DNA from 2 places in the Sodalis sp. RH16 genome. Region 2 is predicted to be linked to the other one. Evidence: predicted binding sites of a transcription regulator. Region 2 holds the regulator's gene; the other holds the start of a gene.
What was found. Region 2 encodes sigma-54, which starts transcription at its own class of promoters, with help from an activator protein. Its sites were predicted from a motif close to GTTGGCACANNTTTCGCTNT; they were not measured.
Positions count from the first base shown of each region.

Region 1: a site for sigma-54 is predicted at 3,602-3,621, ahead of ACL2XJ_RS00965 (gamma-glutamyltransferase family protein). Genes of this name have one in related genera too.

Region 1 is NZ_CP178737.1:192,079-206,729, reverse strand. Features, by position in the region: gene ACL2XJ_RS00980 (aspartate/glutamate racemase family protein) at 1-414, shown strand, start outside; gene puuE (allantoinase PuuE) at 443-1,417, shown strand; gene hpxZ (oxalurate catabolism protein HpxZ) at 1,432-1,815, opposite strand; gene ACL2XJ_RS00965 (gamma-glutamyltransferase family protein) at 1,975-3,561, opposite strand; gene ACL2XJ_RS00960 (MurR/RpiR family transcriptional regulator) at 3,764-4,609, shown strand; gene ACL2XJ_RS00955 (transporter substrate-binding domain-containing protein) at 4,842-5,633, shown strand; gene ACL2XJ_RS00950 (amino acid ABC transporter permease) at 5,647-6,315, shown strand; gene ACL2XJ_RS00945 (amino acid ABC transporter permease) at 6,312-6,968, shown strand; gene ACL2XJ_RS00940 (amino acid ABC transporter ATP-binding protein) at 6,949-7,692, shown strand; gene ACL2XJ_RS00935 (pyridoxal-phosphate-dependent aminotransferase family protein) at 7,833-9,077, shown strand; gene hpxK (allantoate amidohydrolase) at 9,074-10,366, shown strand; gene uraD (2-oxo-4-hydroxy-4-carboxy-5-ureidoimidazoline decarboxylase) at 10,455-10,949, shown strand; gene uraH (hydroxyisourate hydrolase) at 10,949-11,284, shown strand; gene ACL2XJ_RS00915 (amidohydrolase) at 11,472-12,245, opposite strand; gene ACL2XJ_RS00910 (pyridoxal phosphate-dependent aminotransferase) at 12,233-13,393, opposite strand; gene ACL2XJ_RS00905 (YceI family protein) at 13,804-14,397, shown strand.
Region 2 is NZ_CP178737.1:2,407,507-2,422,157, reverse strand. Features, by position in the region: gene ACL2XJ_RS11135 (hypothetical protein) at 1-528, shown strand, start outside; gene murA (UDP-N-acetylglucosamine 1-carboxyvinyltransferase) at 596-1,855, opposite strand; gene ibaG (BolA family iron metabolism protein IbaG) at 1,908-2,162, opposite strand; gene mlaB (lipid asymmetry maintenance protein MlaB) at 2,495-2,803, opposite strand; gene mlaC (phospholipid-binding protein MlaC) at 2,796-3,434, opposite strand; gene mlaD (outer membrane lipid asymmetry maintenance protein MlaD) at 3,448-4,044, opposite strand; gene mlaE (lipid asymmetry maintenance ABC transporter permease subunit MlaE) at 4,049-4,831, opposite strand; gene mlaF (phospholipid ABC transporter ATP-binding protein MlaF) at 4,839-5,648, opposite strand; gene ACL2XJ_RS11095 (calcium/sodium antiporter) at 5,899-6,855, shown strand; gene kdsD (arabinose-5-phosphate isomerase KdsD) at 6,890-7,876, shown strand; gene kdsC (3-deoxy-manno-octulosonate-8-phosphatase KdsC) at 7,895-8,458, shown strand; gene lptC (LPS export ABC transporter periplasmic protein LptC) at 8,455-9,033, shown strand; gene lptA (lipopolysaccharide ABC transporter substrate-binding protein LptA) at 9,002-9,601, shown strand; gene lptB (LPS export ABC transporter ATP-binding protein) at 9,619-10,344, shown strand; gene rpoN (RNA polymerase factor sigma-54) at 10,393-11,829, shown strand; gene hpf (ribosome hibernation promoting factor) at 11,853-12,140, shown strand; gene ptsN (PTS IIA-like nitrogen regulatory protein PtsN) at 12,301-12,780, shown strand; gene rapZ (RNase adapter RapZ) at 12,879-13,730, shown strand; gene npr (PTS phosphocarrier protein NPr) at 13,727-13,999, shown strand; gene ACL2XJ_RS11040 (BglG family transcription antiterminator) at 14,000-14,651, opposite strand, start outside.

The sequences.
Region 1 (14,651 bases), 2.2 Mb from region 2:
CTGGTGGCCACCCGCTTTACGGTGGTGACTACCCTGCCGCGCACCCTGATCATCGCGCGCCATTTGCTGCAGCAATATGGATTTGAGCGGCACTGCGCCAGGCTGCGCGCCATCGATTTGCCGGTGCTGTCCCTGGAGGACGGTTCCGGCCTGGCCCGGCGTAAAGTGCGTGAACAATGCCTGAACGCCAAACGGGAAGACGGCGTGGGGGCCATCGTGCTGGGCTGCGCCGGCATGGCGGATTTAGCCCTGGAACTGTCCGCTGAACTTGAGATGCCGGTGATTGACGGCGTGAGCGCGGCGGTGAAATTGATAGAGTCGCTGCACGGTATGAAATTGTCCACCAGTAAACAGGGGGATCTTGATTTTCCCGTTCAAAAAGAACTTTCCGGGTATTTTAAGGGACTAAACTGAAATATCAGCGCTCAAAAAGGAACAGCCCATGACTGAAACCACCGAAAAGAAGAGCTTTTCCTTCAATAAGAACTATCCCCGCGATCTTATCGGTTATGCCGGGAAACCGCCTGATGCCGCCTGGCCCGGCAACGCCCGCATTGCCGTCCAGTTTGTCCTGAATTATGAAGAGGGTTCGGAAAACAGCGTACTGCACGGCGATACCGGCTCCGAGCAGTTTCTCTCCGACATCATCGGCGCAGCCAGCTATTCGGAGCGCCATATGTCTATGGAATCATTGTATGAGTATGGTTCCCGTGCCGGATTTTGGCGTATTCATCAGGAATTTCAGCGCCGCGGCCTGCCGCTGACCCTCTTTGGCGTGGCGATGGCCCTGGCGCGCAATCCGCCGGTGGTGGAGGCCGTCAAACAGGCGAAATACGATGTGGTGAGCCACGGCTGGCGCTGGCTGCACTATCAGGGCATGGACGCCAAAACCGAACGCCAGCATATGCATCAGGCGGTGGACGCGCTGACCGAACTATTTGGCAAGATCCCACTGGGATGGTACACCGGTCGCGATAGCCCCAATACCCGGCGGCTGGTGGTGGAGCACGGCGGGTTTCTCTATGACAGTGATTATTACGGCGACGACCTGCCTTTCTGGACTCAGGTAGCCTGCACGGACGGATCCGTTAAGCCGCATCTTATCATTCCCTACACCCTGGAAACGAATGATATGCGTTTTGCTACGCCCCAGGGGTTCAACAGCGGCGATCAGTTCTATTCCTATCTCAAGGACAGCTTTGACGTTTTGTACGACGAAGGGGAGACCTCGCCGAAAATGATGTCGGTGGGCATGCACTGCCGCATCCTCGGGCGGCCAGGACGCTTTCGGGCGCTGCAGCGGTTTCTGGATTACATCCAGCAGCATGAGCGGGTATGGATTTGCCGCCGGCAGGACATCGCCGAGCATTGGATTTCCCATCACCCTTTTAAGCCGCCGCGGCCGGAGCATGAATAAACCCGCGCGCCGGGTTATCCCATCAGGCTGATATGAGCGGCGACAATGCGCCAGCCGCAGGCCAGTTTTACCCAGGTCTGGGTTTGTCGGCCGATACGGTCGGTGCTTGGGCGGGTAAATTCGGTATTTGCCACCGCCATATCGTCGCCAAATGTAGTGATGACGGTATTTTGCAATACCCGGTCCAGCCCGTTGGCCGGCCGCGTTGCCCGAAAGGCCTGGATAGCCTCGATACCGTAAAGATTTTCGCCGGCGCCGTAGCGGATAGTGCGCGGGTCGTGCCAGAACAATTCATCCAGTACGGCGACATCGTTGGTGATAAGCGCCTGTTCGTAGCGGTAAAAGGCGGCGTTGACTTCCGCCAGTATCGCGGGGCGATCGATAAATTCACTTTTCATGCGGCGTGCACTCTTGCTGGGTCGTTTAAATACTATCCGTTTAAAATAATATCTGACCGCCTATGTAAAAAGGGCTGCGCCAGAATGCCCGTATTGGCGTTTTCCGGCAAGCACTGAACGTCAATTTCGATAGATTTCTGACTGTTTTGCATAGCGCGTTCAAAAACCGGCGGCGCTGCCGTTGCTGCGGGGATCAAACGCCCCTTCCAGCATGCCGTTGTTATGGCGGATAACCGCTCCCGCGTGGCCTACCGCTTCGCTGAATTCTGGCAGCATCTCCACCTGGTGGCCAAGGGCGCGCAAGGACGCCACCGTCGCGGCGGAGAAACGCCCCTCCAGTTTCAGCGTATCCGTGGCCTGTCCCCAGGTGCGCCCCAGCAGCCAGCGCGGCGCGCTGATGGCCCGCTGCAGCGGCATTCCTTGCATTACATGGCGGATAAACAACGCCGCCTGGGTTTGCGGCTGGCCGTCGCCGCCCATGGAACCGTAAATCATCGTTCGTCCGTCATGGAGCTTCGCCGCGGCGGGATTCAGGGTATGAAAAGGATATTTGCCAGGGGCCAGGGCCCGCAGATGCGCGGGGTCCAGGCTGAAGGACGCGCCGCGGTTTTGCCACAGTACGCCGCTTTTCGGCAGCAGCACGCCGCTGCCGAACTCATGGTAAAGGCTTTGGATAAAGGATACCGCCAGCCCGCTGCTGTCAATGATGCCCATCCAAACCGTATCCCCCGGCGACAGGACACTGCCCCAGGGGGCCGCCTGCCCGCTGTTTATCCGTTCCGACAGCCCGTCCAGCACCGGCGCCGCCAGCAGGCTTTGGGCATCCAGCGTCATATGGCCCGGATCGGTTATACAGTTGTCCCGCATGGCAAAAGCCAGTTTGGTGGCCTCGACAATGGCGTGAATGCAGTGGCTTTCCGACTCATTGGCCCAGGGGAGACGATCCGTCAGCCCCAGGATCATCAGGGATACTAAACCCTGGGTGGGGGGCGCCAGATTAAACAGTTCTCCCATGCTGTGCGACAAACGCAGCGGAATGCTTCGCCGGGCATGAAACGCCGCTAAATCGTCGGCGGTGACGGGCATGCCCAGCAGGGCCATCTCTTGGGCCATATCAGCCGCCAGCGGTCCGCGATAAAAGCTGTTCAGTCCTTCCACCGTCAGGCGGGTGAGGGTATCCGCCAATTGCGGCTGAATAAACCGGCTGCCGGCGTCGGGGGGCTTGCCTTGAGGCAGAAACTGCCGGGCAAAGCTTGCCTGCTTCGCCAGCTCATCGAATTTTTCCGCGGATGCCCGTGCCTGGGATAATGACACCGGCATACCGTCGGCGGCATAACGAATGGCATCCCCCAGCAGTTGCGAAAGCGGCAGCAACGGATTGCCCATTTCCCGGGACAGCGTCAGCGCCTCCGCCCATCCCGCCACCGTCCCGGCAACGGTCAGGGCCGATTTCGGGCCGCGATGGGGGATAGCCTTCAGCCCGTCATACAGCGATATGGCGGCAAGGGAACCCGCCGGTCCGCCGGCGTCGATAGCAACGGGATCCCCCTGCGGCGGCACGATCAGCCAAAAACCATCGCCGCCAAGCCCGGTCATATGCGGGTAGACCACCGAGATGGTGGCGGCCGCGGCAACCATGGCGTCGATGGCGTTACCGCCGGCGCGCAGAATAGAAAGGGCGCTTTCACTGGCCAGATGATGGGGCGTTACCGCCATTCCCATCGGCGCGATATTACTGTGGTTCATCGGGGGCATGGTCCTGTCGCCAAGGATGGATAAGGTGAGTTAAGCAAGAGGCGTTCCAACGTGCGGACCGCTATTGACATAGGTGACATAAGGCACGCGATACCCAATAGCTTTCGAGTTACAGCCAGCACAGCTGCAACTTGAAAGATGGAGGGTATATGCTAGGGTAGGTTGAAACGAAAGTAACAGGGAATCAGGGAACATGACGCCTTTTGATGAGCGGCTGCGTGACGCTTATGCCCGTTTGTCGCCGCAGGAACAGCGCATAGCCGGGTTCATTGCCGATCATTTTGACGATATGACCAGCTATAACAGCGCCGAACTGGCGAGGCTGAGCGGGGTGTCCAAGGCGACGGTAAGCAGACTGTTCCGGCGTTTGGGATATGAGAATTACCGCCAGGTCCGCGATGAGCTGCGCACGCTGCGCCAAAGCGGCATGCCCTTGGCGGATCGCCGCGACGCGGTGCTGGGCAATACGCTGCTGGAGCGGCATTACAAACAGGAAATGGCTAATCTGACCCACTGGGTCAACCAAATGGACGGCCCGCAGTTTTCCGCGGTGATCCAGGCCATGAGCCACGCACGGCGACTGTGCCTGGTGGGGTTGCGCAACAGTTATCCGGTGGCGATGCACCTGCGTCAGCAGCTGTTGCAAGTGCGCAGCCAGGTTAACCTGCTGCCCCAGCCGGGACAAACCCTGGCGGAAGAGGTCATTGATCTCACCGGCGATGATATGGTGGTGGTGGTGGCGTTTCGCCGGCGTACCCCGCAAATCCGCCCGTTCTTGGCAAAACTTCAACACAATAATGTGCCGGTGCTGCTGATAAGCGAGCCCCAGGCGCAGGCCCTGATCCCGCTGGCGCGTTGGCATTTGGCCACGCCGCTGGATAGCGTATCGGCGTTTGATTCCTATTCGTCGGCCATGAGCCTGGTGAATTTAATCAGCAATGCGCTGTTGCACGACACCCTGGCCCAGGGGCGGCAGCGCATCCATAACATTGCGGACTGGTACGGCTCCCTGGAAGAGCTTGAGCAGCGCCGCACGTAATAAAACGGCGCGCCGGAGTGGTGCGTTTGCCCACTGGCGGTGCATACGGCCTTCGCTGAAAAAGCACATCCTCAGCCCGCGAAAACCCCCGAATACCCCGACTGACCGCGTTTAATAATAGGTTACGCCGTGCCCGTGCGCGGGGAAAATGTCCGGCTTCATTTGGCACATTAGTTGCAGATTGACTGATTGTAGAATCATTAGTTTCATCATTTCACCTGGGAAACCGAGAATGACCATCAGAAAACAGCTTATTGCCCTGGCGGGCGCGGTCCTGTTGCTGACCCAAGCCGGCGCGGCCATGGCCGATCAGTGGCAGCAAATCCAGCAGCGCGGCGTGTTGCGCGTTGCCATCCCGCAGGATTTCCCGCCTTTTGGTTCCATCGGCACAGACATGCAGGCCGAGGGCTACGATATCGATATGGCGCATTATCTGGCCGACAAGATGAAGCTCAAACTGCAACTGGTGCCGGTGACCAGCGCCAATCGGGTGCCTTACCTGCAAACGGATAAGGTGGATCTGGTGATATCCAGTTTGGGCAAAAACGCCGAACGTGAAAAAACCATCGATTTCAGCCGGGCCTACGCCCCGTTTTTCCTCGGCGTATTTGGGCCGAAGGACGATGGGCTCAAAGCGCCGGCCGAGCTTAGCGGCAAGACCATAGCGGTGACCCGCGGCGCGGTGGAGGATATGGTGCTGACCGACCTGGCGCCGAAAGATGCGCAGATCAAACGTTACGAAGACAATAACACCACGCTGTCGGCTTATATGTCCGGCCAGGTGCAGTATGTGGCCACCGGCAATCTGGTGGTGAGCGCCATTGCCCGCCAGAACCCCGCCAAAGCGCCGGTGCCGAAATTCATGCTGAAGGATTCCCCCTGCTTTATCGGCCTGCGCAAGGATGAACCGGCGCTGAAGGAGAAGGTTAACGCGCTTATCACCGAAGCGTTAAAGGACAATACCCTGAACAGCCTGTCCGAAAAATGGATGAAAGCGCCGCTGCCGGCGGATTTGGGCGCCTGAGGATGCCACTCCCATGACCTATCAGCTCAACTTCCCGGCGCTTTGGCCCTACCTGCCGCAACTGCTGTCCGGTCTGTGGGTGACCATCATGCTGGCTGCCGTCGCCACCGTGGGCGGCATCGCCATCGGCATCTGCGGAGCGGCCGTACGCAGCAGCCGGTATGCTCTGCCGGGCCGGGTATGGGGCCTTTATGTGGAACTTATCCGCAATACGCCTTTTGTGGTGCAACTGTTTTTTATCGTCTTCGGCCTGCCGGCGCTGGGATTGAAGCTGACCGCCGGCGAAGCGGCGCTGCTGGCGATGCTGGTGAACCTTGGCGCCTACAGTACCGAAATCATCCGCGCCGGCATCCAGGTGACGCCGAAAGGCCAGTGGGAAGCGGGCCGGGTGCTGGGCCTGTCCCGCGGGCAGGTTTTTCTGCGGGTGGTTCTGCCGCCGTCGTTGGGACGCATCTATCCCTCCCTGGTGAGCCAGTGTGTGATTGTGATGCTTGGTTCTTCGGTTGTTTCCCAGGTTTCATATGAAGAGCTGACCTTTGCCGGCAGCCTTATCCAGTCGCGCACCTTCCTGAGTTTTGAGGTTTACCTGGTGGTGACGCTTATCTATCTGGCGCTGTCGCTGCTGATGCGGCAGGTTCTGCTGCGGGCCGGCCGCCTGATATTCGGCGGAGGGATGTCATGACCTCGTTCACCGACTGGGATATCGTGCGCAACCTGCTGCTGGCCGCGCGCTGGACCTTGTTATTGTCACTGGTGGCCTTTGTCGGCGGCGGCCTGGTAACGTTGCCGCTGATGCTGATGCGCCTGTCGCGCCGGCGCTGGCTGAAACAGGCTATCCGCGCCTACTCAAACCTGTTTCAGGGTACGCCGCTGCTGATGCAGCTGTTCCTGGCTTTTTTCGGCCTGGCGCTGTTCGGCATTGACGTCAGTCCCTGGCTGGCGGCGGCGCTGGCCCTGACGCTGTTCACCAGCGCGTTCCTGGTGGATATCTGGGGCGGCAGTATCGACGCCCTGCCCAAAGGACAATGGGAGGCGTCACGCTGTCTGGGCTTAAGCTTCGGCCAGACCCTGCTGCGCGTGATGGCGCCCCAGGCCGTGCGCATCGCCATCGCGCCGACGGTGGGTTTTTCGGTGCAGGTCATTAAAGGCACCGCCCTGGCCTCCATCATCGGTTTTGTCGAGCTCACCAAAGCGGGAACCATGCTGTCCAATGTCACCTTCCAGCCCTTTAAAGTCTTCGGGCTGGTGGCGCTGGGGTATTTCATTATGTGTTACCCCCTGTCCCGCTTCAGCCACTATCTGGAGAGAAAGCTTCATGCCGCTGATAACCATTAACCAGGTGCAGAAATATTACGGCCAAAACCACGTGCTAAAAGGCATCGATCTGGATATCGACCAGGGGGAGGTGGTCTCCATCATCGGCCGCAGCGGTTCCGGCAAAAGCACCCTGCTGCGCTGCATCAACGGCCTGGAAGGTTACCAGGAAGGCAGCATCAAGCTGGGGGGCATGACGGTTACCAACCGCGATTCACAAGCCCGGGAAATAAGCCGTTCGGTGGGCATGGTTTTCCAGAGTTTTAATCTGTTCCCGCACATGACCGCGCTGCAAAATGTCATGCTGGCGCCGCGCCGGGTGCTGGGGAAAAAAGCGGCGGAATGCCGCGAACTGGCCGAGCTGATGCTGAATAAGGTCGGGTTGGGAGACCGTTTGGATTATTATCCCTCGAGCCTGTCCGGCGGCCAGCAGCAGAGGGTAGCCATTGCCCGCGCGCTGGCGATGGACCCCAAGGTGCTGCTGTGCGATGAGATTACCTCGGCGCTGGATCCCGAGCTGGTGGGAGAAGTGCTGAAGGTGCTGGAGAAATTGGCCGCCGAAGGCATGACCCTGATACTTGTGACCCATGAAATGAATTTCGCCCGGGAGGTGGGGGATCGGGTGGTGTTTATGCACCAGGGCAAAGTGTGGGAGCAGGGGCAAAGCCGTCAATTGTTCGCCAGGCCGCAAACGGCGGAGCTGAAACAGTTTATCGCCTCGGTGCGCGGTTTAGGAGATGACTGATCATTGTCCCGATGCGCGGCACCGGGAATGCCTGACCATCTCCTCTATGTTGGTCCCCGGCGATGCGTGGCCCGACCTGCGGCAATCCGAAGATTATCGGTCATCTAACGAAAACGAATGGTGGTATCAAAGGATAACTCATGTTGGATAATGCAAAGTACGATCAAATCAATCCCCCGTCCCGTCTACTGATGGGGCCGGGTCCGATTAACGCCGATCCGCGGGTGCTGCGGGCGATGGCCAGCCAACTGGTGGGACAATACGATCCCGCCATGACCGGTTATATGAATGAAGTGATGGCGCTGTACCGTGGGGTGTTCAAGACCGAAAACCCCTGGACGCTGCTGGTGGACGGCACGTCACGCGCCGGTATCGAAGCGGTGCTGCTGTCGGTAATCCGCCCCGGTGACAAAGTCCTGGTGCCGGTATTCGGCCGGTTCGGCCATCTGCTGTGCGAAATTGCCCGGCGCTGCCGCGCCGAGGTCCATATCATCGAGGCTCCCTGGGGCGAGGTGTTCAGCCCCGACCAGATTGAAGACGCGGTGAAACGAGTGCGTCCGCGGGTGCTGCTTACCGTGCAGGGGGATACTTCAACCACCATGCTGCAACCCCTGGAACAGCTGGGGGAAATCTGCCGCCGTTACGATGCGCTGTTTTACACCGACGCCACCGCATCCCTCGGGGGGAATGCCCTGGAAAGCGATGCCTGGGGCCTGGATGCGGTTTCCGCCGGTTTGCAGAAATGCCTGGGCGGTCCCTCCGGCAGCGCCCCGGTCACCCTCAGCACCCGCTGCGAAGCAGTCATCCGCAGCCGTAAATGCGTAGAGGAGGGGATTCGCACCGCCGAGCATCGGGATGGCGACGATGAGATGATTTATTCCAACTATTTCGACCTCGGCATGATCATGGATTACTGGGGACCGGAACGCTTAAATCACCATACCGAAGCCACCAGCATGCTGTTCGCCGCCCGCGAATGCGCCCGGCTGTTGCTGGAGGAAGGCCTTGATGCGGCCATAGAACGCCACAAACTGCACGGCGGGGCGATGCTGGCGGGTATCGACGCCATGGGGCTCGAGGTCTTCGGCGACAGGCGCCATAGAATGAATAACGTGCTGGGGGTGGTTATCCCCACCGGCCTTGACGGCGAACAGGTGCGGCAGATGATGCTGAATGATTTCGCCATTGAAATCGGCACCTCGTTCGGGCCGCTGAAAGGGAAAATCTGGCGTATCGGCACCATGGGCTATAACGCGCGCAAGGATTGCGTGATGCAAACCCTTAGCGCACTGGAAGGGGTGCTGAATCGTCTGGGCTTTGCCGGTCCCCGGGGGGCCGGCCTGCAGGCGGCCTGGGATCATTACCAGAGGGAGCAGCCATCATGACCGATTATGGTATGCCCGAGCCCTTCGCCGCCGACGCCGCCCGGCGGGTCATGGCGCGCTGCGATATTTTGGCCGCCATCAGCGAAACGCCGGGCCAGCTGACCCGAACCTACCTGTCGCGGGAGCATCTGTTGGCAAACATGCAGGTAGGTGAATGGATGCGCTCGGCGGGCATGCGGGTCTGGCAGGACAGCGTGGGCAATATCTGCGGGCGCTACGAAGGGCAGCAAGAGGATTTGCCCGCCATCCTGCTGGGATCGCATCTGGACACGGTGCGTAATGCCGGGCGCTATGACGGTATGCTGGGGGTGCTGACCGCCATTGAGCTGGTGCACTTTCTTCATCAGCGGCAACTGCGCCTCCCCCGGGCCATCGAGGTGATCGGGTTTGCCGATGAAGAGGGCACGCGCTTCGGCATAGCCCTGCTGGGCAGCCGGGGGATCACGGGCACCTGGCCGCCGGACTGGCTGGGGCGTAAAGACGAGGAGGGTATCGACGTGGCGCAGGCGATGACCAGGGCCGGTCTGGATCCTGCCCTTATCCTCCGGGCCAAGCGGGATGCAAAGGACTTCGCCGCCTATCTGGAATTGCATATCGAGCAAGGCCCCTGCCTGGAGCAGGCGGGAACGGCGCTGGGAGTGGTGACCGCCATCAACGGCGCCCGGCGTCTTAATTGCCGGTTCGCCGGCGTGGCGGGCCATGCCGGCACGGTACCGATGCCGCTGCGTAAAGACGCGCTGAGCGCCGCCGCGCGCTGGATTGCGCAAATCGACGATCTCACCATTGCCCGCGGACCGCAAATGGTGGCCACCGTCGGCACCTTGCAATGCCTGCCGGGAGCGGTGAACGTGATTCCCGGCGAGGTGAAACTGACGCTGGATGTGCGCGGCCCGGACAGCGAGGAACTGCAGGGGCTGGTTACCGCGCTGCTCGGCCTGGCCGGCACCATCGCTTCCCGGCGCGGTATCGGCTTTAGCGCGGAAGAGTTTTATCATATCGGCGCCACTCCCTGTGATGCCATACTGCAGGCTAAACTGGCGGAGAGCCTGTGCCGCATACAGGGCAGCAGCCCGCGTTTGCCCAGCGGCGCCGGCCATGACGCCATTGCGTTGGCGGAGTGCTGGCCGGTGGGGATGCTATTTATCCGCTGCCGCCGGGGTATCAGCCATCATCCCGATGAGCTGGTGGCGGAAGCGGACGTGGCCGTCGCGCTGCGGGCCTATTTTGATGCCGTCAGCGCCCTGGCGAGCACCGTGGGGGATATCGGCGCGAGCCTGAAGGCGGGCTGATCTCTGAGGCGCTTCTCAGCCTGAAAGACGGCCACGGGCGATATCGGTTTACACTTGAAGGCGGCTAAATCCTGGGTGACGGTTTTTGATGACGCTTGATGAATTTAATGATGCGGACGCGGCGCTTTTGAAACCGATGCTGCTTGCATGCGCCGCCGTGCGCTCCTGGGGTGATGCCATCATCGCCGCCCGGCCTTTTAGGGGCCTGGATGAGCTGCTGGCCTTTGCCGATGAAACCGCCCGGCGGTGGGGGGCGGAACAGGTGGATGAGGCGTTGATGCAGCATCCGCGCATCGGGGAGTCACGGGAGCATAACGACGCCGCCGCCGAATATTCCCGCCGCGAGCAACCGGTGTTTACCGATGGCGATGAGCAACTGAAACGGGCGTTAAGGGAAGGCAATCGGTTCTACGAGGCTAAATTCGGCCGGATATTCCTGATTCGCGCCGCCGGGCGCAGCGGCGAGGAGATCCTGGCCTGTTTGCGGCAGCGGCTGCATAACAGCGTCGAACAAGAACAGCGGGAGACGGCGAATCAACTGCGGGAGATTGCGCTCTTACGCTTACGGCAGGGAGTTTTATGATGGGCATCATTACTTCGCATGTGCTGGATACCTCGCTGGGTAAACCGGCGACGGGGATGGAGATGGCGCTGGAGTTGCAGCGGGATGGCGATTGGGTCAGGCTGTCCGGCGGCACCACCGGCGCCGATGGGCGTTTGAACGGGTTGACGCCTGAGGGCGTGCCGCCGGGGCATTATCGCTTGAGCGCCGGGGTGGGGGCGTATTTTGCCGCCGGCGGCCGTTCTACGCTGTATGGCTGCGCCGTGATTGATTTTTATCTGGCCGAGGGTGATGAGCATCTGCATTTGCCGCTGCTGGTGAGCCCGTATGGGTGGTCGACGTATCGGGGGAGCTGACATCTGATTGGCGCGGTCTCCCTTTAACATGCTCGTGGCACGTTCGGTGATAGCGGGCCTACCGAGCCATGGGGCGCTCGGGCGGGCGGTAAAACCACGCCCGCGTCGACCCCATTGGCGCGGTTTCCCTTTAACACGCCTGGTTCAGCGTCGGTGAACGCGGACTTACCGTGCCGCATGAGGCCGGCTAGATATCCAATTGGAAATTATCGGCGTCCAGCCAGGCGGGGAACGCCTTGCGGTATTGTTGCAGGATATCCAGCGATAGTTCGGCTTCCAGGCACGCCGGCTGATGCGGTTTACCCTGCGCCAGTATGTTGCCGGACGGGTCGATAATCATGCTGTCGCCGCTGTAGTGATGGCCGTTGCCGTCGGTGCCGACCCGGTTGCAGCCGGCCACGTAGGCCTGGTTTTCAATGGCGCGGGCCGCCAGCAGGGTTTGCCAGTGGCCGGCGCGGGGGGCGGGCCAGTTGGCGACATAGAGCGCCAAGTCGTAGTCCTGCCGGTTGCGGGACCATACCGGGAAGCGCAGGTCATAGCATACCTGGGGCAGGATCCGCCAGCCGCGCCACTCTACCACCAGCCGTTTTTGCCCGGCCTGATAATATTGATGTTCTTCGGCCATGCGGAACAGATGCCGTTTGTCATAGACATGGACCTGGCCCGAGGGTTCCACCAGCAAAAAGCGGTTTACCGCGCCGTCCGGGGTGCTGATGGCGGCGCTGCCGGCCACCATTGCCTTGGCGGATGCCGCCCACTTATGCAGCCATTCCACTACCCTCCCCTGGGGCAGGGCGTTATTGGCCGCTTCCATGGCGAAGCCGGTGGTGAACATTTCCGGCAGGATTATCAGATCGCGTCCGGCGGTAGTGGCCAGCAGGCCGTCGAAATGGGCTAGATTGGCCTCGCCGTCCATCCAGGCCAATGGCTGTTGCAGTAGCGTGATTTTCAGAGTTGACATAAGCGCTCCGCGGCGGCGTCAAGAGTGGCATCCTGTTTGGCAAAGCACAGCCGGATGAGCTTGTGCGGGAAAGGATCGGCGCAAAAGACCGACAGGGGAATGGCGGCGACGCCCACTTCCACCGTCAGCCATTTGCTGAACGCCACGTCGTCCATGTCTGATATGGCGCTGTAGTCCGCCAGCAGGAAGTAAGTGCCCTGGCACGGCAGCACCTTGAACCGGCTCGGCGCCAATGCGTTGGTAAGATGATCGCGCCGTTCGCGATAGAAGTCGGGCAACTGCTGCCAGTGCTGCGGTTCGGCGTTCAGCATATCGGCGATGGCCAGCTGGGCCGGCGTGTTCACCGCAAAGGTGAGATATTGGTGGATTTTGCGCACTTCGGCGCTGAGCACCGGCGGCGCGATGCAGTAGCCGATTTTCCAGCCGGTCATATGATAGGTCTTGCCGAACGACGAGACGGCAATGGCCCGCTGGCGCAGCTGCGGATGGGCCAGCACGCCGGCATGGCCGCCGGGGGCGAAGCAGATATGTTCATAGACTTCATCGCTGAGCACGTAAATTTCACGCTCGGCGATGGCCTGCCACAGCTGTACGAAATCTTCCGGCTGCCAGACGGTGGCGGAAGGATTATGCGGGGTGTTCAGGATAACCAGGCGGGTTTTATCGGTTAATTGATTGCGAAAGACCTCCCAGTCGACGCGAAACGACGGCGGCTGCAGGGCGATGTGGCGTGTGACGCCGCCCGCCAGGGTTACCGCCGGGGCATAGCTGTCGTAGCTCGGGTCGAAACAGATGACCTCATCGCCGGCGCGAACCAGCGCGCTGACGGCGGCGAACAGCGCTTCGGTGGCGCCGGCGGTGACGGTAATCTCGGTGTCCGCATCGGGACGCCAGCCGTAAATCTGTTCGGTTTTATCGGCGATGGCGGCCCGCAGCGCCACGGCGCCGGTCATCGGCGCATATTGGTTGGCGCCTTGTTCGACGTGGTACGCCAGCCTTTTTTTCAAATAGCCGGGACCGGAGAAATCCGGGAAACCCTGTGACAGGTTAATGGCTTGATGCTGCTGGGCCAGGGCGCTCATTTGGGTAAAAATAGTGGTGCCCAACGACGGAAGTTTGCTTTCAGGTGTGAAGGATGTGCTGCTCATGGCTAATGACCACTCTTAGAAGCCGGTTTTGAGTCCAATATAACACGCTGGGTACAATTGACAATCGGGACGTTTAGATGGGTAAACGGCTAAACGCCAAACATCGAAACATAATCCCGGCGAAGAATTTTTTTATGGCGGCGAAAAGGAATGGCGGAGGGGAATAAAGGTTATTTCATCCAAAGAGAGGGGGCGTTAGAGTGAATGTAGCTCGTTCAGTCAGCCTGATTAGGCTAAGACTTAACCGAGTTTGTTTCCAATGCCAGTGGGATTAATTCTTAGGGGAATCATTCAATAAGTTAATCAAAACATTTGAAATACTCATACAAATATATGGTCTATTATTCCCTTTCCTTTAACGCCATCATAACACGCACGACATTCTGTTAACTTTTCCCCATGAGAATCCTATGATCCCGAAGATTAATGTAAAAAAAATCGCCGTCCCGGTGGTTATCGCCTTTGGCGCGCTGTCCGGTTTTGCCCGGGCTGAAACGCAGACCTATGTCATGGATCCCGCTCATACGTCGGTGGTGTTTTCCTGGAACCATTTCGGCTTTTCCAATCCCACCGCTGATTTTTCCAATGTTACCGGCAATATCGTGCTGGACGACAAGCACATCACTCAGACAAAAGTGGACGTGACTATTCCCATCGACAGCGTCGATACCCATGTGCAAAAGCTGACGGAAGAGTTTAAGGGCAAGGATTATTTCGATCAGGCCACCTATCCCCAGGCCACCTTCCACAGCACAAAAATCGTCAGCGAAGGCGCCCACAAATATAAAGTGTATGGCGACCTGAAAATCAAGGACATTACCAAACCGGTGATTTTGAATGCGGTGCTGAACAAGATAGGCCAGCATCCGATGGAGAAAAAACAGGCGGTGGGCTTTAACGCCACCACCACTATCAAACGCTCGGAATTCGGTTTGGATAAATATGTCCCCATGGTGAGCGATGCCGTGGTGGTGACCATCTCCACCGAAGCCCTGGTGAAATAACCCCCCGTTCCGCTGCCGGCGCGTGGTTGTTTCTTGATAACCGCTTATTCCGGCAGCGGATCATTCGCTTGATGGATCCTGTATCTGCAGCGTACCATTCGCTTGGTGTGCACTTTATCGGCAGCTGACATTTCAACTGATACCGTTGTATCGACAGCGCGCTATACACGGGTATGCGTTTTTTTGGCAGTGAAATGTCTCATGGCACGCCGTCACTGGTCCGCAATCCATCCCATGTTACCCGCATCGATCCC
Region 2 (14,651 bases):
CAGCTGGAATTATCCACTATTGATTTTATTCTCGATTCCAAAATGGAAGGCGGCCTTAATGCCGTTAAAATTCGGGAAAAATATCGGATTACTCAGCCAAAGGCGGTGGCAACGCTTGAAAATAAACTGATCAAAGGCGGGGACATACAGAAGGACATCCAGGCCGGCGGCCATTGGCGTGACATTGCCAGGAAATACGGCATCCAACTCATGGCCAGCCTTGATGTGCTGCAGTCAGATTGCGTTAATGCCGTCGCCGGCAACGGGGTGCTTGCCGGTGAAAATTGCCAAACGCTCGCCGAGCGATTCGGTATCATCTCTCCAATCGCACGTGTTGCATTAGAAGAATGCTATTTAGATCGGGCCATGGCGGATATCCGTTCCGGTGGGAACTACCGGGTCATAGCGGCACGTTACGGCATTACGTCCACTCCGGTATTGAACAAAGTGATAAAGCAGTTTGTATTATCTCAGTACGGCAATAATCGCCCGGTTTCGGGAACCCAGCAAAACGGTGTCGCGGTATAACCCTGTGATTGACTTGTGGATAACCTGTGGAAGGGCCGCCGCCGGCGGCCCGTTTCAGAATTACTGCCTATTCACCGCTGATGCGCTCGATGTTTGCGCCAAGCTTGCGCAGTTTAGCTTCGATGCAATCATAACCGCGATCGATATGATAAATACGATCCACCACCGTAACGCCCTCGGCGATGCAGCCGGCCAACACCAGGCTGGCGGATGCGCGTAAATCGGTTGCCATAACCTGTGCCCCGGAGAGCGTTTCCACCCCATGGCAAATCACGGTGTTGCTTTCGATTTCCGCTCGGGCACCCATGCGAATCAATTCGGGCACATGCATAAACCGGTTTTCAAAGATGGTTTCAGTGATAACGCCGGTTCCCTCCGCCACAAGATTCAACAAGCTGAACTGTGCCTGCATATCCGTAGGAAAGCCGGGATGCGGAGCAGTACGCACCGTAATGGCCTTCGGACGTTTGCCATGCATATCAAGACTTATCCAGTCTTCGCCGATGTCGATATCCGCGCCGGCTTCACGCAATTTGGCCAATACAGCGTCCAGCGTGTCCGGACGGGTAGCGCGGCAGGTAACATTACCGCCGGAAATGGCCGCCGCCACCAGGAAGGTTCCGGTTTCGATGCGGTCCGGCAGTACGCGATATACACCGCCACCCAGGCGGGCCACTCCTTCAATAGTGATTTTATCGGTGCCGGCGCCGCTGATGTTGGCCCCGAGGGTAATCAGGAAATTGGCGGTATCGACAATCTCCGGTTCCCGTGCGGCATTTTCGATTATGGTGGTGCCGTCCGCCAGGGTGGCGGCGCTCATAATGGTCACCGTGGCGCCCACGCTGACCTTATCCATCACGATGTGCGCACCCCGCAGGCGACCATCGACGGACGCCTTCACATACCCTTCCTCAAGCTTGATGGTGGCGCCTAACTGCTCAAGGCCGGAAATATGCAAATCCACCGGCCGGGCGCCGATGGCGCAACCGCCGGGCAGGGAAACCTGGCCCTGGCCGAAGCGGGCCACCAGCGGTCCCAGCGCCCAAATGGACGCGCGCATGGTTTTCACCAGATCATAAGGGGCGCAGAAGACATTGACGCCGCTGGCATCCACATGCACCGAACCATTACGTTCCACCTTCGCCCCAAGCTGGCTCAGCAGCTTCATGGTGGTATCGATATCTTTCAATTTGGGGACGTTTTGTATTTCAACCGGCTTTTCCGCCAACAAGGCGGCAAACAATATCGGCAGCGCAGCATTTTTGGCGCCGGATATGGTCACTTCTCCGCTTAACCGGGTCGGACCCTGGACACGAAATTTATCCATTACAACTGCTCTCTTATTAACGGGTGCAATGCCGCCGGACGCCGCCGACGGCCTAAAAGCCGTTCAGTTTGCGATCGCGCTGCCATTCATCAGGCGTATAGGCCTTGATGGAAAGCGCATGTATACGATTATCCGAAATATATTCCGCCAACGGGGCATACACCGCCTGTTGCTTTTTGATCCGGCTCATACCGGCAAATTGCTCACTCACGACGATGACCTGAAAATGGCTGCCGTCGCCCGATACATGAGCTTCTTGCAGTGCCAGGGCGCTCATCAGAACTTCTTTGATTTCGTGGTTTTCCATAATGGTCAAATCACTGTCATGGGTCGGGAAACAAGCCGCTATCTTAGATGAATACGTCGCCATCGGAAACAGGCATAACGATAATCCTTTGGCCTTTAAGCACGGCCGAACAAAAACAGCTTGGAGGACAGTGGGTTATTATCAGGGGTATGAAGCCGGCTTACGCCGGCTGTGGCTGCTGACAAATGTACTCGGAGTCAATAAGGTGGGACAGGCTGCCAGTAGAGTAAACCGTCCGCGCCAGGGACGGCGCGGATCGAGCCCCCAGGGATGGGTTCACGGCGTGTTTACGACCGGGCGGCCTGTCCCGACCGAACACTTCGTCAATACGCTCAAGCCAGCTTATCATCTACGGAAGGAAGAATATCTTGCAGCTTGTAGAGGGTAATCAGCGTGCGCAGTTTTTCCGTGACGCCGGTTAATGCCAACGCTCCGCCTTGTTTAGCCTGCGACGCGCATAAATGCAGCATCATGGCCACGCCGGCGGAATCCACGCGATCCAGCATTGAAACATCCAGAAAGCGGATACCCGGCAAGAGACTATCCCGCTGCGTCCAGAAGGAGATCAGCGTGTCGCGATCCAGCTCGCCCCGCAACAGCAGGGTGTCGCCGTCGGCTTGCCAGCTCAGGGACTCAGCCATTGTTTTGCTTATCCAGCGTAATGGGCTGGCCGGCGGCTGCCTGTAGCTGCTGTGTCAGGCCGTCGATGCCTTTCTGGCGCAGGGTGGAAGCCCACTCGTTTTGCTTCGTGGTAATCATGCTCACGCCTTCGGCTATCATATCGTAGGCCTGCCAGTTGCCCGTCTGGCTGTTCTTGCGCCATTGAAAATCAAGCCGGACCGGCGGCCGGCCGCCCTGATCCACAATGGTCACCCGTATGGCGATGATAGTGGCGTCACCCAGCGGTTTTTCCGGCTCAACCTGGAAGGTTTGGTTGCGGTACATGGCCAGGGCCTGTCCGTAAGCCTGCTCCAGATAGCTTTGGAATGCCTTGAAATAGGCATCGCGCTGGGCCGGGGTCGCATCGCGGTAATAGGAGCCCAGCACCAGGGCGCCGGCGTATTTTATCTGGACATAGGGCAGCAGCTCGTCCCGCACGATGGTGCGCAGATAATCGGGGTTCTGCCGGATCTGGCTCTGCTCGTTTTTCAGGCGGGTAAAGGTTTTTCCCGCCGCTTCATTCATCAAGGCGTAGGGGTTGGTCTGGTCCACCGCCTGCGCCAAAGGCGCTATCACCACCAGCAGGGCTATCATTATCAAACGCTTAAACATAGGTCATTTCCTCTCAGTGATTCGTCGCGGCGGGCTGGGCGCCGTTGCCGGATGCCGCGGGAGCGGAGGCACCGCCGGCGGCCGGCGCGCTGTTCGTTCCATCCGCAGGATTTTTGCCGCCGTCCGGCGCCGACTTGTTGTCGCCGCCGCTCTTGTACAGGAACTGGCCGATCAAGTCTTCCAGCACCAGTGCCGACTTGGTGTCCTGAATGGTGCCGCCGTCCTTGAGGATGGAGGTGCCCATATCGGGATCTTCAAAGCCGATGTTGAGCGCCAGGTATTGCTCTCCCAGCAGGCCCGAGGTCCGGATCGCCAGTGAACTGGTATCCGGGATGTGGTTGTAAGTGGATTCGATATCCATCGCCACCTTGGGGGCATAGGTTTTAGGATCGAGGGTAATGTCCGCCACCCGACCGATCACCACGCCGCCCACCTTCACCGGCGAGCGAACCTTCAGTCCGCCGATATTATCGAACGAGGCGGAAATACGATAAGTGGCGGTATTCCCAAAGGAGCGGATATTCGCCACCTGCAGGCAGAGAAAGACGATGGCGCATAAAGCGATAATCATAAACACGCCGACCCATATTTCGCTTTTTTTCGTTTGCATTAACTCACTTCCCAAACATCAGTGCTGTCAGCACGAAATCCAGTCCCAACACCGCCAGGGACGCATGAACCACGGTTCTGGTGGTTGCCCGGCTGATGCCCTCGGAGGTGGGAATCGCATCATAACCGTTGAACAACGCAATCCAGGTCACGGTGATGGCGAAAACCACGCCTTTGATCAGGCAATTCACCAAATCCTGACGCCAGTCCACCGCGCCCTGCATAGCGGACCAGAAATAGCCGCTATCGATACCTTTCCAATCCACGCCTACCACCCCGCCGCCCCAGATACCCACCGCGACAAAAATCGCCGTCAGCAGCGGCATGCTGATGACCCCGGCCCAAAACCGCGGGGCCACAATGCGACGCAGGGGATCCACCGCCATCATTTCAAGGCTGGACAACTGTTCGGTGGCCTTCATTAAGCCAATCTCGGCGGTGAGCGCCGAGCCGGCGCGGCCGGCGAACAGCAGCGCGGTGACCACCGGCCCCAGTTCGCGCAGCAGCGATAGCGCCACCAGCATGCCCAGGCTGGCCTCGGCGCTGTAGGTGGTCAGGATGATATAACCCTGCAACCCCAGCACCATGCCGATAAACAGCCCGGAAACGATAATTATCATCAGGGACTGCACCCCGACGCTATACAACTGCTTGATAAGCAGCGGCCACTGTTGGCGAAAGTCGGGTTTACCCACCAGCGCGTTAAACAGCAGCAGGCCTGCCCGCCCGAAGGCAAGGCAGACTTCAATGCCCCGGCGTCCGATGGACGCTAATGCTTGCGTTAGCATGGCTCGGTCAACTCCCTGAACCTAAAAGCTGGGTTTTATAATCCGCGGCGGGATAATTGAAGGGAACCGGCCCGTCGGCAATGCCGTCCAAAAATTGGCGCACCCTGGCATCATCGTTAGTGCGCAGCTGCTCCGGCGTCCCTTCCGCCACGACGTGCTGTTCGGCCACGATATAAGCATAGTCAGCGATACTCAGCACCTCCGGCACGTCATGGGAAACCACGATGCAGGTGACCCCCAGCGCGTGGTTCAATTCATCAATGAGCTTCACCAAGACCCCCATGGTAATGGGATCCTGCCCGACAAAAGGCTCGTCGAACATGATAAGTTCCGGATCGAGAGCGATGGCCCGCGCCAGCGCCGCCCGCCTGGCCATGCCGCCGGAGAGCTCCGACGGCATCAGGGAAGCGGCGCCGCGCAGACCCACCGCCTCAAGCTTCATCATCACCGTGGTGCGCAGTACCGGCTCGGGCAACCGGGTATGTTGCCGCAGGGGAAACGCTACGTTCTCGAACACGTTGATATCCGTGAACAGCGCGCCGGACTGGAATAACATGCTGATTTTCTTGCGCACGTCATAGAGCCGCCGCCGCGACAAGGCCGGGATATTATCACCATCGAACCAGATTTCGCCACTGTCGGGGGCCAATTGACCGCCTATCAGACGCAGCAGAGTGGTTTTGCCGATGCCCGATGGCCCCATGATGGCAGTGATTTTCCCTCTGGGGACATGCAAGGTGATGTTATCGAATATCGGGCGATTGCCGCGGCGGAAACTCAATCCGCGGATGTCCACCAGAGGTGCCGTTTGATTCATATTATTTCACTGCCTATACGTTCTCACTGAGAGCTCTAACCTACGATATTAAATGAATAGCGCCAAATCATCGAACTTTTACATAAACTTACCTATCGGCGTTAAGATAGGATCGGCGGCCGGATTTTACTTTTTGTCTACTGGCGGTCAAAATCAGACAACGCCATAGATGAGACGCACTTATTTATCCCGCCGCGGGGAGGAAGCGGCCGCCGGCAGGCCAGGATTATAGTCAAATCAAGGATTTTACATGTTTTTGACCACGTCATTACTTATTATCGGCCTTATTCTACTCGTTTATGGCGCGGATAGATTGGTTTACAGTGCTGCCGTCCTGAGTCGTTCGCTGGGGATCGCGCCATGGCTTATCGGCTGCACCGTGGTGTCGTTGGGTACCTCCCTGCCGGAATTGATGATTTCGGTTACCGCCGCCCTGAATCACGAAAACGACCTGGCGGTAGGAAATATCATCGGCTCCAATATCGCCAATATCCTGCTTATCGCCGGGGGCGCGGCCCTTTTCAGGCCGATAGCGTTCCACTCGGATATCCTGCGGCGGGAGCTGCCGTTGCTGCTGTTTGCCACGGCATTGTGCGGTATGTTGCTGGCGGATAACATCCTGAGCCGCCGGGATGGTATGATACTGTTACTGGCGGGCATCGGTTATATTGCCGCCGTAGTGAACATGTCCCGGCCGGCACTGCGTTCGCCGGACGACAGCCTGACCCGTCAGCAGATGGCGGAGCTGCCGCGGGGCGGCGGCAACACCGTAGCGGTGCTGTGGCTGGCGCTGGCGTTTATCATCATGCCCATCTCGGCGCATATGGTTATTGATAACGCCGGCGTACTGGCGCGGCAGCTGGGGGTGGGAGAGCTGGTCATCGGCCTGACGGTCGTGGCCGTCGGCACCAGCCTGCCGGAACTCGCAACGGTGATTGCCGGCGCGCTGAAAGGAGAAAACGATATTGCCCTGGGAAATCTCATTGGCTCCAATATCGTCAATAGCCTCCTGGTGCTGTGCGTCCCCGCCCTGCTCTCCCCCGGGCCGCTGGACCCGCTGGCGGTCCGGCGGGATTACTGGGTCATGCTGGCGGCCAGCATAGTATTGGCGGCGTTCTGTTTACGCAAACACCACAGGATCAATTCAATGATGGGCGGTCTGCTGTTAGGTGCCTTCGCCGCCTATCTTACGGTGCTGTTTATTTAGCCCGGATACACCGCCGGGCCATCAGGATGAATTTATGTCACATTTATCATTAGCGCCGGACTTTGACTTTCCGGCAGCCGGTAAGCAGGTTCTCGCCGTAGAGCGGGCCGGTCTAGCGCAGCTGGATCAATATATCAACGACGATTTCCGCCGCGCCTGTGAAAAAATATTTTTTTGCAGCGGCAAGGTCGTGGTGATGGGCATGGGCAAATCCGGCCACATCGGTCGCAAGATGGCGGCCACTTTCGCCAGCACCGGCACGCCGGCGTTTTTTGTCCACCCCGGCGAAGCCAGCCACGGCGATTTGGGCATGGTTGCAGCCCAGGATATCGTTATTGCCCTGTCGAACTCCGGCGAAGCCAATGAGATCCTGGCGCTGATCCCAGTGTTGAAACGCTTAAGCATTCCGCTGATCTGCATGACCGGCAAGCCGGAAAGCGCCATGGCCAAAGCAGCGGATATCCATATTTGCGTCCATGTTCCCCTGGAAGCCTGCCCTCTCGGCCTGGCGCCCACCGCCAGCACCACCGCCGCGCTGGTCATGGGGGACGCCCTGGCGGTGGCGCTGCTGCAGGCCCGCGGCTTCACCTCAGAAGATTTCGCCCTCTCCCATCCCGGCGGCTCGCTGGGCCGCAAATTGCTGCTGCGGGTGGCCGATATCATGCACAATGGCGATGAAATCCCCATTACCCCCCGCGACGCGTCGCTGCGGGACGCTCTGTTGGAAATGACCCGTAAAAATCTCGGTATGACCGTTATCTGTGATGAGAAAGGTAATATCGAAGGTATTTTTACCGACGGCGATCTGCGGCGGGTATTCGATATGGGCGTGGATCTCAATAAGGCACGCATCGCCGACCTGATGACGGCGGGCGGTATCCGCGTCACCCCTAACATCCTGGCGGTGGAAGCGCTTAATCTTATGCAATCGCGGCATATCACTTCGGTGCTGGTGGCGGAACAAAACCGTCTGCTGGGCGTGGTGCATATGCATGATATGCTACGCGCCGGCGTCATTTAACAAGGAAGGAACTGCGCCATGCATGATACCCCCCGTATTGATACATGCTACGGACCGGTTGAAGAATCCGTTTTACGGCGCGCCCGGGATATCCGGCTGCTGATTTGCGACGTCGACGGCGTATTGTCCGACGGCCTGATCTACCAAGGCAACCAGGGCGAAGAACTGAAAGCATTCAACGTGCGCGACGGCTACGGTATCCGAAGCTTGCTGACATCCGGCATCGAGGTCGCTATTATTACCGGCCGCTCCGCCAAATTGGTGGAGGATCGTTGTAAAACCCTGGGCATCGTCCATCTTTATCAGGGGCAATCGGATAAGCTTTTGGCCTTTGTAGCCCTGTTGGATAAACTCTCTTTAACAGAGGAGCAGGTGGCTTACATCGGCGATGACCTGATTGATTGGCCGGTGATGGCGCGGGTTGGCCTGGCTATCGCCGTAGCGGATGCCCATCCGCTGTTATCGCCCAAGGCCGATTACGTGACGCATATCCGCGGCGGCCGCGGCGCGGTGCGGGAAGTCTGTGATCTGTTGTTGCTGGCGCAGGGGAAGCTTGAGGATGCCAAAGGGCAGTCGGTATGAGTAAGACAAAATATTGGGTTACCCTGCTGCTGGTTATCGTGGTATTGGTGCTCATCGGCTGGAACCTGGCGGATAACGACAACGCGACGGCCCCGGCGGTGACGGATACCGGCGAGCCGACCTATCAGAGCGAGCATACCGTCACTACGGTCTATAACCCTTTGGGGAGCCTGAACTACCGGCTGATATCCGATCATGTAAAACAATATGCCGTGGAACAAATCACCTGGTTTACCCGACCGGTGGCGACGATGTACGATGAAAACAAGGTCGCGACCTGGACAGTCAAAGCCGATCAGGCCAAGCTGACCGGTGATAAAATGCTTTATTTATATGGCCATGTTCAGGTAGACAGCCTGACCGACACATCACAGCTGCAGCACATCAGAACCGATAACGCGGTAGTGAATCTGGTGACGCAGGATGTGTCTTCTGATGACGTAGTCACCTTATATGGCGTCGGCTTTAACTCTGTAGGCACAAAGATGCGCGGAAATCTGCGAAGCAAGACTGCCCAGTTGATTGAAAAGGTCAAGACCTCTTATGAAATTCAGAACCAGCAGCAAAATCCATAACATCATCGCCGCCGGCGCGCTGTTACTGCTCAGCGCCAAGGCCATGGCGCTGACCGGCGATACCGACCAGCCGATCAATGTTGACTCCGCGCAGCAGGCGGTTGATATGCTCACCAATACCGTGACGCTGACCGGCACGGTGGTGGTAAAACAAGGCTCCATCGATATCAGGGCGGATAAGGTCGTCATTACCCGTCCCAACGGCGTGCAGGGCAAGGAAGTGGTGGAAGGCTACGGAAATCCGGTGACCTTCTACCAGATGCAGGACAGCGGTAAACCGGTGAAGGGCCATGCGCAGAAGGTGCGTTACGAATTGGCCAACGACTATGTCATTCTTACCGGTGACGCTTACATCGAACAGCTGGACAGCAACGTCAAAGGCGATCGTATTACCTATCTGGTGAAACAGCAGCAGATGGAGGCCTTCAGCGACAAAGGCAAGCGGGTGACAACCGTGCTGGTGCCGTCCCAGTTGCAGGATAAAACCCCGGCCGCGCCGGGCGCACCGGCTGCTAAAGCCGCACCGGCCAAGAAGGCCGCTCCGGCGGTTAAACCCGCCGCTAATTAACAAGGTTAACAGCTCCTATGGCAACATTAATCGCGGAAAACCTGGCTAAAGCTTACAAAGGCCGCCATGTGGTGGAAAACGTCAGCCTCAAGGTCAGTTCAGGCGAAATTGTCGGATTGCTGGGACCCAACGGTGCGGGCAAAACCACCACGTTTTACATGGTTGTGGGCATCATTCAGCGCGACGCCGGCCGCATCGTTATTGACGACGACGACATCAGTATCCTGCCGCTGCATACCCGCGCGCGCCGGGGTATCGGCTATCTGCCGCAGGAAGCCTCCATTTTCCGCCGCCTCAGCGTCTATGATAATCTGATGGCGGTGCTGCAAATCAGGAAGGATTTGAGCGGCGCCCAGCGCGAGGACCGGGCCAATGCCCTGATGGAGGAGTTCCATATCGCCCATCTGCGCGATCATATGGGACAATCTCTTTCCGGCGGCGAGCGGCGCCGGGTGGAAATCGCCCGCGCCCTGGCCGCCAACCCTAAATTCATTTTGCTTGATGAACCTTTTGCCGGTGTGGATCCGATTTCCGTTATCGATATCAAAAAAATTATCGAACATTTGCGCGACAGCGGGCTCGGGGTGTTGATTACCGATCATAATGTGCGCGAGACGCTGGACGTGTGCGAGCGTGCTTATATAGTCAGTCAGGGTAAACTCATCGCGCACGGGTCCCCGGCTGAAATCCTCCAGGACGAGCAGGTGAAACGTGTTTATCTGGGCGAAGAGTTCCGCCTCTGATAAGGTGTCCTGAAGAATGAAGGGCCATGAGGTTAATTAACGCATCATATGAAGCAAGGTTTGCAACTCAGGTTTAGTCAGCAACTGGCCATGACTCCGCAGTTACAGCAGGCGATACGTCTGTTGCAATTGTCCACGCTTGAACTCCAGCAGGAAATACAGACTGCGCTGGAAAGCAATCCTTTACTCGAACAATCGGACGTTCATGAAGAAATAGACACGCCGCACGACGCTCCCGACTCCGAATCCCTCGATACCCGCGAGGCGATGGAGCAAAAGGATATGCCGGAAGAACTGCCGCTGGACGCTACCTGGGACGAAATGTATTCAGCGGGCACCCCGTCCGGCACCGGTACGGATTACCGCGACGAGGAGCTGCCGATTTACCAGGGCGAGACCATTCAGACGCTGCAGGATTACCTGATGTGGCAAGTGGAGCTGACGCCTTTTTCCGACACCGACATCGCTATCGCCACCTCCATCGTGGATGCGGTGGATGAGACCGGTTATCTCACCGTGCCGCTGGAAGATATCCTGGAGAGCATCGGCGTAGAGAGCGTGACCATGGATGAAGTGGAAGCGGTGCTGAAACGAGTCCAGCGATTCGATCCGGTGGGTGTGGCGGCGCGGGATTTACGTGATTGCCTGCTCATTCAGCTGTCGCAGCTGTCAAAGGATTTTCCGTATCTGGCGGAAGCCAGGCTTATCGTCACCGATTACCTGGATTTGCTGGCCAGCCACGATTTCCGTACCCTGCTGAGGTCGACGCGGCTGAAAGAAGAGGTGTTGAAATCGGCGATGGCGCTGATTCAATCCCTGGATCCCCGCCCGGGCCAATCCATCAATACCACCGAATCGCAGTATGTGATACCCGATGTCCTGGTGCGCAAAGTGCATAACCGCTGGACGGTGGAACTCAATACCGACAGCATTCCCAACCTTAAAATCAATCAGCAATACGCGGCGCTGGGCAACACCACCCGAAACGATGCGGACGGGCAGTTTATCCGCAGCCACCTGCAGGAAGCCCGCTGGCTGATTAAAAGTCTTGAAAGCCGTAATGACACCCTGTTGAAAGTCACCCGCTGCATCGTAGAGCAGCAGCAGGCTTTTTTCGAACAGGGGGAAGAGTTTATGCGTCCCATGGTGCTGGCGGATATCGCCCAGGCGGTGGATATGCATGAATCAACCATATCTCGCGTTACCACGCAAAAATATCTGCACAGCCCGCGCGGTATCTACGAACTTAAATATTTTTTCTCCAGTCACGTCAATACCGAAGGGGGCGGCGAAGCTTCCTCAACGGCCATTCGCGCGCTGGTGAAAAAACTGATCGCCGCAGAAAACCCGGCGAAGCCGCTCAGCGACAGCAAGCTGACCACCCTGCTTTCCGATCAGGGTATTATGGTAGCACGGCGTACCGTGGCAAAATATCGTGAGTCCTTATCCATCCCGCCGTCGAACCAGCGAAAACAATTGGTTTGACCTCCACAGAGAAGGAAGACACTATGCAGCTGAATATTACCGGACAGCGTGTTGATATCACCGATGCGTTACGCGATTTCGTTACTGCGAAATTTTCCAAGCTTGAACAGTACTTCGACCGAATCAATCAGGTATATATTGTTCTAAAAGTCGAAAAGGTGCAGAAGATCGCTGAAGCGACGATACATGTCAATGGCGGCGAGCTGCACGCGACTTCGGAAGCGGATGATATGTATGCCGCCATCGATCTGCTGATAGATAAGCTGGCGCGTCAACTTAATAAGCATAAAGATAAACTGAAACAGTTTTAATTCACTGTAGCCATTGTCGCAGCCTGACCTCGCATCGGCTCGTAATGGCGAGGCTCATGGATGAGCCGAGTAACTAAGCCAACACACCCGCGACTCGCAAGATGACGGGTATAATGGGCCGATGAGTCTTAAAGGTGAATCAGCGCCTAAGTGAAACGAAATGACTAACGATACAGCAATGCAAATCAATACGGTGTTAAGCCTTGAATGCACCCGCGGCTCCATTCAGTGCCAGAGCAAAAAACGCGCGCTGGAAATTATCAGCGAACTGGCGGCCAAACAGCTTAACCTGGCGCCGCAGGTGGTATTTGACGCCGTATTAACCCGTGAACGCATGGGCAGTACCGGTATCGGTAATGGAATCGCGATCCCCCACGGCAAACTGGAAGAGGACACGCTGCGGGCGGTGGGGGTATTTATCCGCCTGGAGCAGCCCATCGCCTTCGATGCCATCGATAATCAACCGGTGGATTTGCTTTTTGCCCTGCTGGTGCCGGCGGAACAATGCAAAACGCACCTGCATACGCTATCGTTGGTAGCCAAGCGTCTGGCTGATAAAACGGTCTGCCGCCGGCTACGCGCTGCTCAAAGCGACGAAGAACTTTATGAAATCATGACGGAAACAGAAGCCGGGTCTTAACGCGCAGTGTCCTACGCTTACCGACCCGCGGGGTTTGATTGGCGGAAATAGCGGCCTCTTCGCCAATGCGTCGATGTTAATGCCAGAGGGGAGTCGTCATGGTGCTGATGATTGTCAGCGGTCGATCCGGTTCAGGGAAGTCAGTGGCGCTACGCGCGCTGGAAGATATGGGGTTTTATTGCGTCGATAACCTGCCTGTGGTATTGCTGCCGCAGCTGGCCGCCACCCTGGCGGATCGCAATATTTCCGCCGCGGTCAGTATTGACGTGCGCAACATGCCCGAAACGCCGGAAATTTTCGAGCATGCAATGGATAACCTGCCGCAAAGCTTTTCGCCGCAGTTGCTGTTTCTCGACGCCGAGCGCAGCACCCTGATCCGCCGTTATAGCGATACCCGGCGCCTGCACCCGCTGTCGAGCAAGAACCTGTCGCTGGAAAGCGCCATCGATCAGGAGAACGAACTGCTGGAACCGCTGCGCTCCAGGGCCGATTTGATTATCGACACCTCGGAAATGTCGGTGCATGAACTGGCGGAAATGCTCCGCACCCGGCTGCTGGGCAAACGCGAGCGCGAATTGACCATGGTGTTCGAGTCCTTCGGCTACAAACACGGCCTGCCCATCGATGCGGACTATGTTTTTGACGTACGATTCCTGCCCAACCCGCACTGGGATCCGAAACTGCGGCCGATGACCGGTCTGGATAAACCGGTGGCGGCCTTTCTCGACCGGCACACCGAAGTCCATAATTTCATTTACCAAACCCGAAGTTATCTCGAACTGTGGCTGCCGATGCTGGAGACCAACAACCGCAGCTATTTAACGGTGGCCATTGGCTGTACCGGCGGCAAACACCGTTCAGTGTATGTTGCCGAGCAGTTGGCGGATTATTTCCGCTCCCGCGGCAAAAATGTCCAATCCAGACACCGAACCCTGGAAAAACGCTCATGACAGTCAAGCAAACGGTGGAAATCAAGAATCGTCTCGGCATGCATGCCCGGCCAGCCATGAAATTATTCGATCTGGTGCAAAGCTTTGACGCCGAGGTGCTGCTGCGCAACGACTTCGGGACCGAAGCGGAAGCCAGCAGCGTTATCGCGCTGCTGATGCTGGATTCCGCCAAGGGCGGGCTGATTGAAATCGAAGCCACCGGCCCTGATGAAGAACGGGCGCTGGCGGCTATCATTGAACTCTTCAACGCCGGCTTTAACGAAGACTGATTAAGCCCGGCTCAGGCTATCAATGGCCACCGCCTTGAAGCCGGCGAAATCACGGCTCTCCCGCAGCCTGGGCATGGCGCGCGCACGGACAAAATTCACGAACAGCTCGTAAATCGCCATCGCCTCTTCATAATCAGTCTTGTTAATGGCCAGCAAAAAAACCACGTAGGCGATTTCGCCATCGCCCCACGGAATACCCTGGGGCGCCAATATGGTATAAATCACCGTTTTTTTCGCCAGCAATCCCAGCGAATGGGGCAATGCGATACCGTCCCCCAGCAGCGTGCTGACAATGGCTTCCCGCTCAACCACCGACGGATAAAAATCTTTACCCACCAACCCATCGCGTTTCAATTGCCCGCACACCCGCTTGAACAGATCCTGTTGATCCATGGGCTTATCAACGATCATAAAATAATTTTCATGAAAAAACTTTTCCAGCATATAAGGCCGGGTACGATCCACCAGCACCAGTTTACCCAGTTGCTCAAGCTGGTAATCACTGGGAAACGGCGCCAGTACCATCACCGGCTTGTTCTTTTCCTCCAGCCGAACGGTGGAAATCACAAAATCCTCCTCCAACGCCGGCAATCTCTCGTATTCCCGCAATGAAATGACCCGGGTCACGCTGATTTGCGGGTACTTGCGGCTC